Regions from separate parts of the Enterobacter sp. HK169 genome, predicted to be linked through region 1. Evidence: predicted binding sites of a transcription regulator. Region 1 holds the regulator's gene; the other holds the start of a gene.
The links. The regulator CRP, encoded in region 1, controls carbon source genes, mostly activating them, when cyclic AMP is high. The targets are predictions, from matches to a motif close to ATGTGANNNNNNTCACAT.

Region 1 (7,318 bases):
TACTCGCTGGACTGGCGCGATATCGATCCCGACCAGTGGGTGACGGCTAACCGAAGCGGCGCAACGGGAGATTTAACCGCGCTCAACGCTATCTTTGCCAAAGTAGTGAGCGAAGCGCGGGAATCTGAGTAGAATAGGGCGGCATTTTTTTCGGGAGCCGCCATGATTCTGCTGATTGATAACTACGATTCCTTCACCTGGAACCTTTACCAGTATTTTTGTGAACTGGGTGCAGAGGTGGTTGTCCGCCGCAACGACGAGATCGGACTGGCCGATATCGGGACGCTGGCTCCGCAGAAAATCGTGATTTCTCCGGGGCCGTGTACGCCGTCAGAATCGGGTATTTCTTTGGATGTTATCCAGCACTATGCCGGCAAGCTGCCGATCCTGGGCGTTTGTCTGGGCCATCAGGCGATTGCTCAGGCGTTTGGTGCCACCATCGTGCGCGCCGCGAAAGTGATGCACGGTAAAACCTCTCCGGTCACCCACGCCGGCACCGGGGTATTCACGGGGCTCAATAACCCGTTAACCGTGACGCGCTACCATTCCCTGGTGATTGACCCGTCGACCCTGCCCGACTGCTTTGAGGTGACCGCCTGGAGCGATACGCAGGAGATCATGGGGATTCGCCACCGCGAATGGGACCTCGAAGGCGTGCAGTTCCACCCGGAAAGCATCCTCAGCGAGCAGGGGCACGCGCTGCTGGCAAATTTCCTCAATCGCTGAATATCTGTTGCCTTGCTGTGATTTTTTATGCATATTTTGTGATTATATTTTCACAATCACTGTGACATAAAAATGGATGGTCATGACATGGCAACTGAACAACCAGCAATTACCCGCGCGACATTTGATGAAGTGATCCTGCCGATTTATGCACCGGCTGAGTTTATCCCGGTGAAGGGGAAAGGCAGCCGCGTCTGGGATCAGCAGGGTAAAGAGTATGTGGATTTCGCGGGCGGGATTGCGGTCACGGCGCTGGGTCATTGCCATCCCGCGCTGGTTGAGGCGCTGAAAACCCAGGGCGAAACCCTGTGGCATACCAGCAATGTGTTCACCAACGAACCGGCGCTGGGCCTGGGCCGCAAGATCATCGATGCGACCTTTGCCGAGCGCGTGCTGTTTATGAACTCCGGCACTGAAGCCAACGAAACTGCGTTTAAGCTGGCACGCTACTACGCGACAACGCGCCACAGCCCGTACAAAACCAAAATCATCGCCTTCCACAATGCCTTCCACGGACGCTCCTTCTTTACCGTCTCCGTTGGCGGCCAACCGAAGTATTCCGACGGGTTTGGCCCGAAACCGGCCGACATTGTCCACGTGCCGTTTAACGATCTGCACGCGGTGAAAGCGGTCATGGACGACCATACCTGCGCCGTTGTTGTCGAGCCGATCCAGGGGGAAGGCGGCGTGACGGCGGCAACCCCGGAATTCCTGAAAGGGCTGCGCGCGCTGTGCGACGAGCATCAGGCGCTGCTGGTCTTTGATGAAGTGCAGTGCGGGATGGGGCGTACCGGCGATCTGTTCGCTTATATGCACTACGGCGTGACGCCGGATATTCTGACCAGCGCCAAAGCGCTCGGCGGCGGTTTCCCGGTGAGTGCGGTACTGACGACGCAGGAGATCGCCTCCGCGTTCCACGTCGGTTCTCATGGTTCCACCTACGGCGGTAACCCGCTGGCGAGCGCCGTGGCGGGTGCCGCATTCGACATTATCAACACGCCGGAGGTGTTGAACGCCGTTAGCGCGAAGCGCGAGCTTTTCGTAAAACACCTGCAAAAGATTGATGAGCAGTACGATGTGTTCAGCGAAATCCGCGGGATGGGGCTGTTGATTGGCGCCGAACTGAAGCCTCAGTACAAAGGCCGCGCGCGCGACTTCCTGCACGCCGCCGCGCACGAAGGGGTGATGGTGCTTAATGCCGGGCCTGACGTGATGCGCTTTGCGCCGTCGCTGGTGGTAGAAGACAAAGACATCGAAGACGGGTTAACCCGCTTTGCCGCGGCGGTCGAGAAGATCGTAAAAGGCTAATACTCGGTTCGCTTTAGCCGGCGCGTTAACCAAATGCCGTGATGCGGACGCTGACGCCATGCCACCGACGAAATGGTGTGCATGGTGTTCAGATGCCCCAGAACGCGCTGTAAATGCTGCTCCAGGGTGCTCATTGGCCCGTGGGTCAACGTCTCCGGCGCTTCCAGAATATTTGAGTCGCCCGACTCGCCCGGCGCGTCATACTCCAGACGCTGCTGGCACCTCTGCAACGCAATTTCACACGACTGCAAATAGCGCTGCGCCAGATCCGGCGTCAGCATCGTGTGCTCGCGCGCCAGCGTGGTCATGGCGTTAATATGCTCGACGATAAACTGGCTGTGCGTCACCCAGAGCTTCATGTCTGCCAGATAGTGCGAGTTAAAGCCCGGCTCCTGCATCGCCTGGTTGAGCGAGTTAAACAGGGCGTTGTGCGCCTGGTTGACCTTCATCCGCTGATAGGCCAGCGGCGTCGGTTGAGGATTGTCGCTGAGGATTAGCCTGATGGCCTCCTGATCCGCTTCCAGCGCGTCGTGGGCGTTCTGCCTCAGCAGCCCGCTCTGCCACTGCGGCCACAGCCAGACCATGCCGCCAAAGGCAATCAGGCAGCCGATCAGGGTATCAATCAGCCTCGCGACAATAAACTGTTCGCCATTGAGCGTGAGCAACTGCAGCGTATATACCGCCGTCACCGTAAAGCCCACCATCGCCCAGCCGTAGTTTTTGCGGATAATCAGGTAGCTCACCAGCGTAATCGCCAGCATCCCTGCCAGGGTATAGCCTTCCGGCACGTGGAAGTGCAGCGTCACGCCCGCAATGATCAGCCCGGCCAGCGTTCCGCCAGCCCGATGCAGAATACGCACCCGCGTGGCGCCGTAGCCGTTCTGGGTGACAAACAGCACGGTCATTAAGATCCAGTAGGGTTTCGGCAGGTGCAGCGCCATGCCCATCAGGCTGGCGGTACTGAGCATCACGCTAATCCTTGCGGCGTTGCGCAGGGCTGACGATTTAAGAGAAAGATAGCTTTTGAGCGCGGCCAATAGCGGAAGCCGTTTTTGCTTATCCGCCATCAGGTCGCGGGGATAAAGCGGGCGCTGGGTGCGCAACACGCGGGCGATGCGGCTGAAGTGCCAGGCGGCAAACTGGCCGACCGGGTTATCGGGATGCTGGCGGGCGATTTTCTCCAGCGCGCCCAGCTGTTTTTCCATGTTAAAGCGCGTCGGGTAGCGGTGGTAGAGAATATCATCGGCCAGGATCCGCAGACGTGCCGATACGGTCTGCGCGTTCCAGCGGATCACCGCTTCGGCGTGGCTGCGCTCGACCAGCTTTTGCACCTCCTGCGGGTGGTGAAGGCTTACGGAGATATGCTCCTGTAGATCCAGCCCGACCTGGAAGGTGCGCAGCAGCCGCTTGTACTCGTGGTTCTTGTTGGCGGCGAGCATATGCAGCTGCTGATAGCACTGGCTTATGAGATCCACCACCTTCTGCTGGCGCGTCAGCAGCGGCGGTAAGGATTTTTCCGGATCGGTGTGCTGGGTGAGCAGGGTGTATTTGGCCTCGCAGTAATCCGCAAGCTGCACATAGAGCAGGCTCAGGGATTCACGCAGCGGCTGCTCCCGCCACAGCCAGAACCAAAACCAGTTAAACAGCCCGTACCATAATGTCCCCAGGGCGTAGATCAGCAGCGGCTCCCACACCGGCATGTTCCCGGCGAGGCTCAGCGTGAAAATGGCCGCAATCAGCGAGGCGGGAAGCAGGCGAGCATGCAGCGAACTGATTTCCGCCGTGACGCCAAGGGTCATCGCCAGTACGGTCAGGATCAGCGGCAGCGGGATATCCCGGGCAAGCAGGAGTTGTACGGCGAGGCTACAGCCCGCAAACAGGCAGCCACCAACGATCAGGCGTTTGAAAAAACGCTTATGCGGCGTGTCCAGACCGGCGATGTTGCAGCAGGCGGGCACGAGGGAAAACAGCAGGCCTTGCTGAAGATGTCCGAGGATCAGGCCTATGGCCACAGGAAGACACAACACCAGCGTTTGCCGCAGTGCGTAGTTAACTTCCGGGTGATAGATCAGCCTGCGCCACATGGGGAGTAGAGACAAAAACGGCGTGACACCTTGCGATGGCACGCCGTTTAAGCGGAATTAACGCGTTCCGTAGACCACGATGGTTTTACCGTGGGCGGAGATCAGGTTTTGATCTTCCAGCATTTTCAGGATACGGCCCACTGTTTCACGGGAGCAGCCGACGATCTGACCAATTTCCTGACGGGTAATTTTAATTTGCATGCCGTCCGGGTGGGTCATGGCGTCTGGCTGTTTCGCCAGGTTCAACAGGGTTTGTGCGATACGGCCGGTAACGTCCAGGAAGGCGAGGTTACCCACTTTCTCTGACGTGACCTGCAGACGGCGCGCCATCTGGGAAGAAAGACGCATCAGGATGTCAGGGTTAACCTGAATCAGCTGACGGAACTTCTTGTAAGAAATTTCAGCCACTTCACATGCTGTCTTTGCTCGAACCCAGGCGCTACGTTCCTGGCCCTCTTCAAACAGGCCCAGTTCACCGATGAAATCGCCCTGGTTCAGATAAGAAAGGATCATCTCTTTCCCTTCTTCATCTTTGATCAGCACTGCCACCGAGCCTTTAACGATGTAATACAACGTTTCCGCTTTTTCACCCTGGTGAATCAGCGTGCTCTTCGATGGGTACTTATGAATGTGGCAATGAGACAAGAACCATTCGAGAGTCGGGTCTGTTTGCGGTTTGCCAAGCACCATGCGCTGTTATCCTCTGTTATAAGCTGTCACCAGAGTCATCAGATGCATCCGGACTCTGGGGTTGCAATCGAATTCTTACCCATACCCTGGGAAGTCGGCTACCGTAACGTTTCGCAGCCAGTAAAGTTTGATGTCCTCTGCATACACGTGTAACGTCAATGTATTACTGTAGCATCCTGAGTGTTTTAGCATAGCTTTCGCCGCGTGTCTCCTGGTGTCTCGCTTCAGCATGATGCAGGTCGCCTTCCATTGCGATAAATGTAACGCACACGTAATCTGTCACCAAAAATGCAACGTTGGAGTTAATGAATATGCAAGCGCGCGTGAAATGGGTTGAAGGTTTAACGTTCCTGGGCGAGTCCGCGTCAGGACACCAGATTTTGATGGACGGTAACTCCGGCGATAAAGCACCCAGCCCAATGGAAATGGTGCTGATGGCGGCAGGCGGATGCAGCGCAATTGACGTGGTGTCGATTCTGCAAAAAGGACGTCATGACGTGACGGATTGTGAGGTTAAACTCACGTCAGAGCGTCGCGAAGAGGCGCCACGCCTGTTCACCCATATTAACCTGCACTTTGTGGTCACCGGTAAAGAGCTGAAAGACGCGGCGGTCTCGCGTGCGGTGGACCTGTCTGCGGAGAAGTACTGCTCTGTGGCGTTAATGCTGGAGAAAGCGGTAAAAATCACGCATTCGTATGAAGTGATCGAGGCGTGATTGATGGGGCATCGTGCGTGTTGATGCCCTCACCCTAACCCTCTCCCACAGGGAGAGGGAACATGCTCACGCGATCTGCTTCCCTTCCATCAGTCGCTCCACCAGCGGCGTCATGATGAGCTCCATCGCCAGCCCCATTTTTCCGCCCGGCACGACTAACGTATTCATGTGCGAAATAAACGAGCCCTGCAGCATTGCCAGCAGCCAGGGGTAATCAATGCCTTCGAGATTGCGGAAATGGATCACCACAAAGCTCTCATCCAGCGACGGGATGCTTTTGGCCGCGAACGGGTTGGAGGTGTCCACCGTCGGCACGCGCTGGAAGTTGATATGGGTGCGGGAGAACTGCGGCGTCAGGAAGTTAATGTAATCCTCCATGGAGCGCACCACGGAGTCCATCACCGCTTCGCGAGAATGGCCACGCTCGCTCATGTCACGCGTCAGCTTCTGGATCCACTCCAGGTTAACGATAGGGACCACGCCGACCAGCAGATCCACGTGGCGCGCCACATCGTGTTGAGGGGTGACCACGCCGCCGTGCAATCCTTCGTAAAACAGGACGTCGGTGGGTTCCGGCAGCGGCTGCCACGGGGTAAAGGTTCCCGGCACCTGATTCCAGGGTACGGCTTCATCATAGGTGTGCAGATACTTGCGGGACTGCCCTTTGCCGCTCTTACCGTACTCTATAAAGGTTTGTTCCAGCAGGCCAAAGTCATTGGCCTCCGGGCCGAAGTAGCTGATGTGTTTACCCGAATCGCGCGCCTTACGAATGGCCATGTCCATCTCCGGACGCGTGTAGCGGTGAAAGCTGTCGCCTTCGACCTCCGCCGCACGGAGATTCAGCTGGGCGAAAATCTTGCGAAATGCGAGGCTGGTGGTGGTGGTTCCCGCACCACTCGACCCCGTAACGGCAATAACCGGATGTCTGGCAGACATAGCAACTCCCTGACTGAAAAGGGTGGAAGATCAGCCGTGAAACGCGTTGCGGGGCATGATATTGACCGTCTCATGCAGTTCTGACCACACCAGCACCACGTCGCCGCTTTTCAGCTGGCGCTTAACATCGTTGACCTTTTGCTCAAGCGAGCGTTCCTGTTCACCATAATCGGTGCCTTCGCGTAATACAAAGCTTTCAATCAGATTATCGAGCGTTTCGGGAGCCAGATCCTGCCAGGGAATAATCATTTTGCACCGTCCAGATAAGGGGTCAGCCAGTCAGGAATTCGCGCCTCAAGCCACATTTTCGGGCGGCGCAGCGTGCCCCCGATAAACCCGACGTGGCCGCCATGCTCGGTCAACTGATAGTGAACGTTGTCGGGCAGGAATTCCTGAGCGGGGATCGAGTGATGATCCATAAACGGGTCATCTTTGGCATGAATAATCAGCGTCGGCTGCGTGATCTTGCTGAGCAGCGGCATGGCGCTGCACTGACGATAATAGTCAATCGCATCGGCGAAGCCGTGGATTTTCGCGGTGATCAGGTCGTCGAACTCGCGGATACGACGCACCTTTTTCAGCTGGCGCAGGCTTACCGGCAGGGTATCCGGGTAGGCCTTCAGCTTACGCGCCGCGTTGGCCTTCAGCAGGTTGAGCAGGTAGCGCTGGTAGACGCGGGAAAAGCCTTTATCCATGTGGTAGCTGCACTGCTCGAGCATAAACGGCGCGGAGACAATGACGGCGGCATCCAGCGGTACGCTTTCACCCTCTTTGGCCAGCAGACAGGCCAGCATATTCCCGCCCAGCGAGTAGCCCACGGCGGCCGTTGGCACGGTGCCATAATTTTCCCGCAGCCAG
Region 2 (7,318 bases), 1.1 Mb from region 1:
AGAAGCACTGGAAAACGGTATCTCGATGGTTCACCAGGAATTAAACCTGGTGCTGCAGCGTTCAGTCATGGATAACATGTGGTTGGGGCGTTATCCAACCAAGGGTGTCTTTGTCGATCAGGACAAAATGTATCGCGACACCAAAGCGATTTTTGATGAGCTGGATATTGATATCGACCCGCGCGCCCGCGTGGGAACATTATCCGTCTCCCAGATGCAGATGATCGAAATCGCCAAAGCGTTCTCCTATGATGCGAAAATCGTCATCATGGACGAACCGACATCGTCATTAACGGAAAAAGAGGTTAATCACCTTTTTACCATTATTCGTAAGCTAAAAGATCGCGGCTGCGGCATTGTGTATATCTCCCACAAAATGGAAGAGATCTTCCAGCTGTGCGATGAGATTACCATCCTGCGCGACGGTCAGTGGATTGCCACGCAGCCGCTGGAAGGGCTGGACATGGACAAGATCATCGCCATGATGGTCGGCCGTTCCCTTAACCAGCGCTTCCCGGACAAAGAAAACAAGCCGGGCGAAGTGATCCTGGAAGTACGTAATCTGACCTCGTTACGCCAGCCGTCTATTCGCGATGTCTCCTTCGACCTGCACAAGGGCGAAATCCTGGGGATTGCCGGTCTGGTCGGGGCAAAACGTACCGATATCGTGGAAACCCTGTTCGGTATCCGTGAGAAAGCCGAAGGCACTATTACGCTGCACGGTAAGAAAATTAACAACCACAACGCCAACGAAGCCATTAATAATGGTTTTGCGCTGGTGACGGAAGAGCGTCGTTCAACCGGTATTTATGCCTATCTGGATATTAACTTTAACTCGTTAATTTCTAACATTCGCAATTACAAAAACAAAGTCGGGCTGCTGGATAACTCCCGCATGAAGAGCGATACCCAATGGGTTATTGACTCCATGCGCGTGAAAACGCCGGGACACCGCACCCAAATTGGTTCGCTGTCAGGCGGTAACCAGCAGAAAGTCATTATTGGACGTTGGTTATTAACCCAGCCAGAAATTCTGATGCTGGATGAACCGACCCGCGGTATTGACGTCGGCGCGAAGTTTGAAATTTATCAGCTGATTGCCGAGCTGGCGAAAAAGAATAAAGGGATCATTATTATTTCTTCCGAAATGCCGGAATTGTTAGGGATCACGGATCGTATTCTGGTTATGAGCAATGGTCTCGTTGCCGGTATTGTTGACACCAAAACGACAACGCAAAACGAAATTTTGCGTCTTGCGTCTTTGCACCTTTAAGATCAGGGGCTCCTCATGAGTGCGTTAAATAAAAAAAGTTTTCTCACTTACCTGAAAGAAGGCGGTATTTACGTTGTTCTTTTAGTACTGCTGGCTATCATCATTTTCCAGGACCCTACGTTCTTAAGCCTGCTGAACCTGAGTAACATTCTGACCCAGTCCTCCGTGCGTATTATTATTGCGCTGGGCGTGGCGGGCCTGATCGTAACCCAGGGGACGGACCTTTCTGCCGGTCGCCAGGTGGGTCTGGCGGCGGTTATCGCGGCAACCCTGCTGCAGTCGATGGAAAACGCCAACAAGGTCTTCCCGGAAATGGCCACCATGCCGATTTTCGTGGTGATCCTGATTGTCTGCGCCATCGGTGCGGTGATTGGTCTGATCAACGGTATCATTATCGCCTACCTGAACGTGACGCCGTTTATCACCACGCTGGGTACGATGATCATCGTTTACGGTATCAACTCCCTGTACTACGACTTTGTCGGTGCTTCCCCCATCTCGGGTTTTGACAGCGGCTTCTCGACCTTTACGCAAGGGTTCATCGCGCTGGGCAGCTTCCGCCTGTCGTATATCACCTTCTATGCGCTGATTGCGGTGGCCTTCGTCTGGATCCTGTGGAACAAAACGCGCTTTGGTAAAAACATCTTCGCTATCGGCGGTAACCCGGAAGCGGCGAAAGTCTCCGGCGTGAACGTTGCCCTGAACCTTCTCATCATTTATGCCCTGTCCGGCGTGTTCTACGCCTTCGGCGGGATGCTGGAAGCGGGCCGTATCGGCTCTGCAACCAACAACCTCGGCTTCATGTACGAGCTGGATGCAATCGCAGCCTGCGTGGTGGGCGGCGTCTCCTTCAGCGGCGGCGTGGGTACGGTACTGGGCGTGGTGACCGGTGTGATCATCTTCACCGTCATCAACTACGGCTTGACCTATATCGGCGTGAACCCGTACTGGCAGTACATCATCAAAGGCGCCATCATTATCTTCGCGGTCGCGCTGGATTCACTCAAGTACGCGCGTAAGAAGTAATTCCTCCTCGCGTTATCCGGCCCGCTCATCGAGCGGGCTTTTTTTATGCCCTACGCCAGATGCGACTCCTCCCGGGTCACAATGCGCTCAAACCAGTCGAGTTCAGAGAGCTTGCAGGCGACCCACTGCTCGGAAAAGGCGTCGCCCAGGCTGTCGGTGAGGTATTGACAGCGGGCAAAGGTCTCAATCGCCTCCTGCTGAAACAGCGGCAGCTCGGGACGATCGTGCTGCGGTTCGGGCAAATCCTCGTCGTCGGTGTTTTCCAGCCCGTACAGCATGCCGGTCAGGATCGTGGCGGCGACCAGATAGGGATTGGCATCGGCCCCGGCCAGCCGGTACTCGATACGACGGTTGTGGTCATCCGAGCAGGGAATACGCAGGGCGGCGGAACGGGTGTTATAGCCCCAGGAGTTAAATACGGGCTCCGTCAGGTTTTTACGCAGGCGACGAAACGCGTTGACGCCCGGCGCAAGAATGGCGACGGAGGCGGGCATCAGCGCCAGCTGCCCCGCGATGCACAAACGCATCATGCTGTTAAGCGCGTTCACCGGGGAAGCAAAGACGTTTTCGCCGTGACGATTGTTCAGGCTGAAATGGAAGTGCAGGCCGCTGCCGGACAGCTGGCTGAAAGGTTTAGCCATAAAGTTGGCCTGCAGGCCGTGCTTTTCGGCAACGTATCGGGTCAGGCGACGAAGCGCCAGCACGTTATCGCAGACCTCAACGACGCGATGGCTGTGCTTCAGGTTTAATTCGTACTGACCGGACTCGGCTTCCGCCACGATCCCGCACATCGGGATGCGCTGAAGGTGCGCCAGCTGTTCCAGCTCGTCAAACAGTGCCGCATGGGCCGTCGTAGTATCCATGTGAAAACAGCCCTGATTTTGCGGATCCCGATCGTCATGCCCCGTCAGATAGAACTCGATTTCCGGGGCAATCACCGGGAAGAGGCCGTGCTGGTGGAAGCGGGCCAGCACGTTCTGCAGTATCACGCGCGGCTCAAGCGGGCAGGGGGTGTCGTCGCTGTCTTTCATCGTCAGCAGGATCTGCGCGTTGTGCTGCGGATCTTGCGGGCAGGGGCGCAGGGAGCCGGCGACAGGAACGCAGAGTCGGTCCGGCTCATCATGCAGCGGGGCGGCGATTTTTCCTTTCTGATCCATCGAGTAGACCGAAAGGGGAAAATAACAGCCTTTTTCCAGGCTCAGCATGCTCTCCACCGACAGACGCTTGCCGCGCATCGTGCCGTTGATATCGTTCAGGTAAACGTCAATGTGTTTCGTCTGGGGGTAGCGTTCCAGATAATCTGCCACTTCCACTGAAATGTTGTGCTGCAGGGCGTCAATTTTTTCATCAAGCCAGAGACCGGAATTGAGTGCGCCAGGAAGTGATAAACCGGGAAAGTTAAAATACGGGCGGAGACTTTTGAGGAAAAACGCATTCATTATTGAGTTCATAGTCATTCTTCAACGAAGCCGTAGCGGCAGTGAACTCAGCTTAAAAGAGCCGACGTAAAGGGGGGATAAAAAGCGTCAGGCCCGGCGTAAAGAAAGTATAAAGGCGGTCCTGTTATTTTTCCTTTTTCTGCATATCCAGCAGCTGCTCGGGCGTGACGGCCGGGTAACCCTGCGCGTCTTCCGGCACTTCGTGCATCGCCGGAATCGGAACCAGCGGGCCTAAAAAGCGCGGTTCGCGTTTGAAGATATACAGATCGGCCAGGGCGCCAAAACGGGCGCCGAACTCGCGCACGCGCACGCTCAGCATATCTTTTGGCGACGGCACCGCGTAACACTGCGCCTGAATGCCCATATGCAGCGCGATAAACAGCGCGCGCTCGCAGTGGAAGCGCTGGGTAATGATGATGAAGTCGTTGGTATCGAAGACTTTACGCGTGCGCACGATGGAGTCCAGGGTGCGGAATCCGGCGTAGTCGAGCACGATATCGGCAGGATCCACGCCCGCGGCAATCAGGTCCTTCCGCATCGTCACCGGTTCATTGTAGCTTTGCAGCGCGTTATCGCCGCTCAGCAGCAGGTAGTTCACCTTGCCGCTGTTGTAGGCGTTCAGCGCGCCCTGAATGCGGTAACGGTAATACTGGTTGATCACGCCGGTGCGGTAATACTTGGCGGTGCCGAGCACCACGCCAACCTGACGATAGGGCAGGTCCTGCAGGTCATCAAAGATGTAGGGGGCGGTTTTCCAGCTCATCCAGCGATCGAGACCCAGCACGATCAACAGCAGTATGCCGACCAGGACAGACAGGCTGTAAAAAACGCGCTTTAACATGGAGATGGCTCGTTCGTGGATGAAATTTAACTCAGGCTACTTTACCCGCCTGGTTAGCGCAAGAAACAGCGACTCAACTGAGGGGTTTTTCAGCAAACTGGCGGGCATTTCTGCCCGCCGGAAGGATTACGCAAGCAGTACGCGGTCAATCGTCGTGCAGCCCAGCGCTTTAAGCGTCGCGGCGGTCGCATCCCACTGAATCAGCGGCGCATCGGCAATTTCTGCCAGAATAGCGCGCTGAATGTCCGGATAGTCATAGCCGTTCAGGCTCAGCAGGTTAAGCGCGCCCTGCAGCGGAGGCAGAGTTGGGTTAAACGCGGCGTTTTCCGCGTAGCTGCCGCTAAAGATCCGGCCATCGCGGCACTGCAGCGCCACGCCGCTCGGAGACTTGCTGTACGGCGTGTGGCTTTTGTTGGCCGCGCGAATGGCCGCCTGGCTCAGGTCATCGCCGGACAGGGCGTAACCGTGGTCCTGCTCGTCCATCAGCAGCGTTTTGATCTCCAGATCTTTCGGGCCAAACGCGTCAGGCAGATAATCCCCCAGCGTGTGCGGCGCGCGGCCCGGCAGGTTGATGCGCAGCTGCAGCCCGCTGTTCAGCTCGTTCATAAACTGACGGCAGTGGCCGCAGGGGGTGTAGTTAACGGTAATGGCGCTCAGGGCTTTTTCACCGCGCAGCCAGGCGTGGCTGATGGCGCTCTGCTCGGCGTGAACCGTTTGCTGCATGGTCGCGCCCAGGAACTCCATATTGCCGCCGAAGTACCAGGTTCCGCTGACGCCGCGCGCAATGGCCCCGACGTTAAAGTGGGAGAGATCGGCCCGCGCGCAGGCGGCAGCCAGAGGAAGCAGTGCGAAAGCCAGCGCGTCTTCGTCCAGTCCCGTTGCTTGTTTCAGCATCGTGACCTGCTCCGTGGTCAGCAGGGCGGGGAAGTGTGCATCTGCCAGAACGGGAGCCAGGGCTGACTGCAAATTCTCTGCAAGCTGGGCGAAAGCAGCTTGAAAACGTGGGTGCATGGCGTTTGCCTCATAAAGGTTAATGGATCGGTAGTTTACGGAGCCGTCAGGGCTTTATATGTGATCCACTTCTCATTATGTTTGCAACTTATGAAATCAAAATGAAATTTGCGCGACGCATCGCAAATTTTAGCCCATCACCGCCAGAATCAGCGGGAAAATGAACGGGGCCAGCAGGGAGGTGATAATCCCGCAGATCACCAGCGCCAGGGAGCTAAACGCCCCTTCCTGATAATCCAGCTCCGCGCAGCGGGCGGTGCCCAGGGCGTGGGAAGCTGTTCCCATCGACAGCCCCCGTGCCGCTTTAGTGTGAATACGCATCCCGTTCAGCAGGGTGTGACCAAACACCGCACCCAGAATACCGACGAAAATGACGCACATCGCGCTGATGGCCGGGATCCCGCCGAGGCTGCCGCCGACCGCCATCGCGATAGGCGTGGTCACCGATTTAGGCAGGATAGAGGCGGCAATTTGCGGGGAGGCCCCCATCAACAGCGCCACCGACGTGCCGGTGATCATCGCCACCAGGCTGCCCACAAAACAGATGGTAATGATGGATTTCCAGCGGGCGCGGATCTGATGGAGCTGCTCGTATAAAGGAAAGGCGAGCGCCACAACGGCAGGCTGCAGCAGGTCGTTTAAAATTTTGCTGCCGGCAAAGTAGCGTTCGTAGGGAATGCCGGTGAGCAGCAGGAACGGAATAATCACCACCATCGCCACCAGCAGCGGGTTCAGCAACGGCATTTTGAAGCGTGCGGCAAGCTTGCGCGCGGCGAAGAACACCGCCAGCGTTAACGGCAGCGACCACCAGATATTGGCCATCATTTTTTTGTTTTCTCCCCGACCACGTTACGTTCGCCATGCACCAGATGTGAACTCCAGCTCACCACAAGGAAAACCACCAGCGTACTGACCGCGCAGGAGACCACAATCGGGCCGAACTGGGCCTTGAGCAAATCAAAATACTGCATGACCCCGACGCCGATGGGCACGAAAAGCAGCGCCATATAGCGAATAAGGACGAAGCAGCCGGGGTTGACCCATTTTGCGGGCAGGATTTGCAGCGCCAGCAAAACAAAGAGGATCAGCATACCGATAATGCTGCCGGGAATGACGATCGGCAGCAGCGACGCGATGAAAATCCCGGCGTACAGGCAGGCGTAAATCAGGACGAATGCGCGCAGATATTGCCAGATAATGTTCAATGATTTGCTCATGGTGATAGTCCTTGCTGAAACGCATTCATCATACAATTAAACCTAAAAATGTGCCACGGATCACATCATGAAATTTGAGCATACCAGACATTCCAGAATGGAACGTCTGGTATCACCGCACAGGGGCAGGCTACAGTTTAGAGGAAAGGGCGTGCGGTGGCGAAGTGACGAGCCAGAGAAATGCCTCTGAGTCAGGCCTCGCGTTGGGCGGCGAGTTTATCCAGAAAAGAAAACAGCACCTGATTCATTTCGCGATAATCATGCGAGCGAAGTTTTTCCGCCGTTTCGACAAAACGAAATTCAGCCGCGCGGCGGAGATCGTTCTGCGAATGTTCAATCAGCAGCTCAACCACCTCTGGCGTCAGTTCCATATGACACTGAAAACCGTAAATTCGTTCGCCATATTGCACGATCTGACGGGGGCAGCCCTCGCTGTAAGCCAGCACCTTAGCCTGCGGCGTCAACCCTGGCATGTCGTTATGCCAGTGACCGACGTTCAGCTCGTGGCCAA

Region 2: cdd (cytidine deaminase) is a predicted target of CRP. The motif match lies at 5,649-5,666, and genes of this name have one in related genera.

What each region holds. Positions count from the first base shown of each region.
Region 1 is NZ_CP017087.1:2,544,854-2,552,171, reverse strand. Features, by position in the region: gene EnteroDNA1_RS12200 (putative adenosine monophosphate-protein transferase Fic) at 1-132, shown strand, start outside; gene pabA (aminodeoxychorismate synthase component 2) at 163-726, shown strand; gene argD (bifunctional acetylornithine/succinyldiaminopimelate transaminase) at 814-2,034, shown strand; gene EnteroDNA1_RS12185 (YccS/YhfK family putative transporter) at 2,031-4,118, opposite strand; gene crp (cAMP-activated global transcriptional regulator CRP) at 4,176-4,808, opposite strand; gene EnteroDNA1_RS12175 (OsmC family protein) at 5,120-5,524, shown strand; gene EnteroDNA1_RS12170 (phosphoribulokinase) at 5,591-6,460, opposite strand; gene EnteroDNA1_RS12165 (YheU family protein) at 6,491-6,709, opposite strand; gene EnteroDNA1_RS12160 (hydrolase) at 6,706-7,318, opposite strand, start outside.
Region 2 is NZ_CP017087.1:1,449,172-1,456,489, reverse strand. Features, by position in the region: gene mglA (galactose/methyl galactoside ABC transporter ATP-binding protein MglA) at 1-1,273, shown strand, start outside; gene mglC (galactose/methyl galactoside ABC transporter permease MglC) at 1,289-2,299, shown strand; gene EnteroDNA1_RS06940 (glutamine synthetase family protein) at 2,350-3,738, opposite strand; gene sanA (outer membrane permeability protein SanA) at 3,863-4,579, opposite strand; gene cdd (cytidine deaminase) at 4,706-5,590, opposite strand; gene EnteroDNA1_RS06925 (CidB/LrgB family autolysis modulator) at 5,720-6,415, opposite strand; gene EnteroDNA1_RS06920 (CidA/LrgA family protein) at 6,412-6,807, opposite strand; gene EnteroDNA1_RS06915 (type 1 glutamine amidotransferase) at 6,999-7,318, opposite strand, start outside.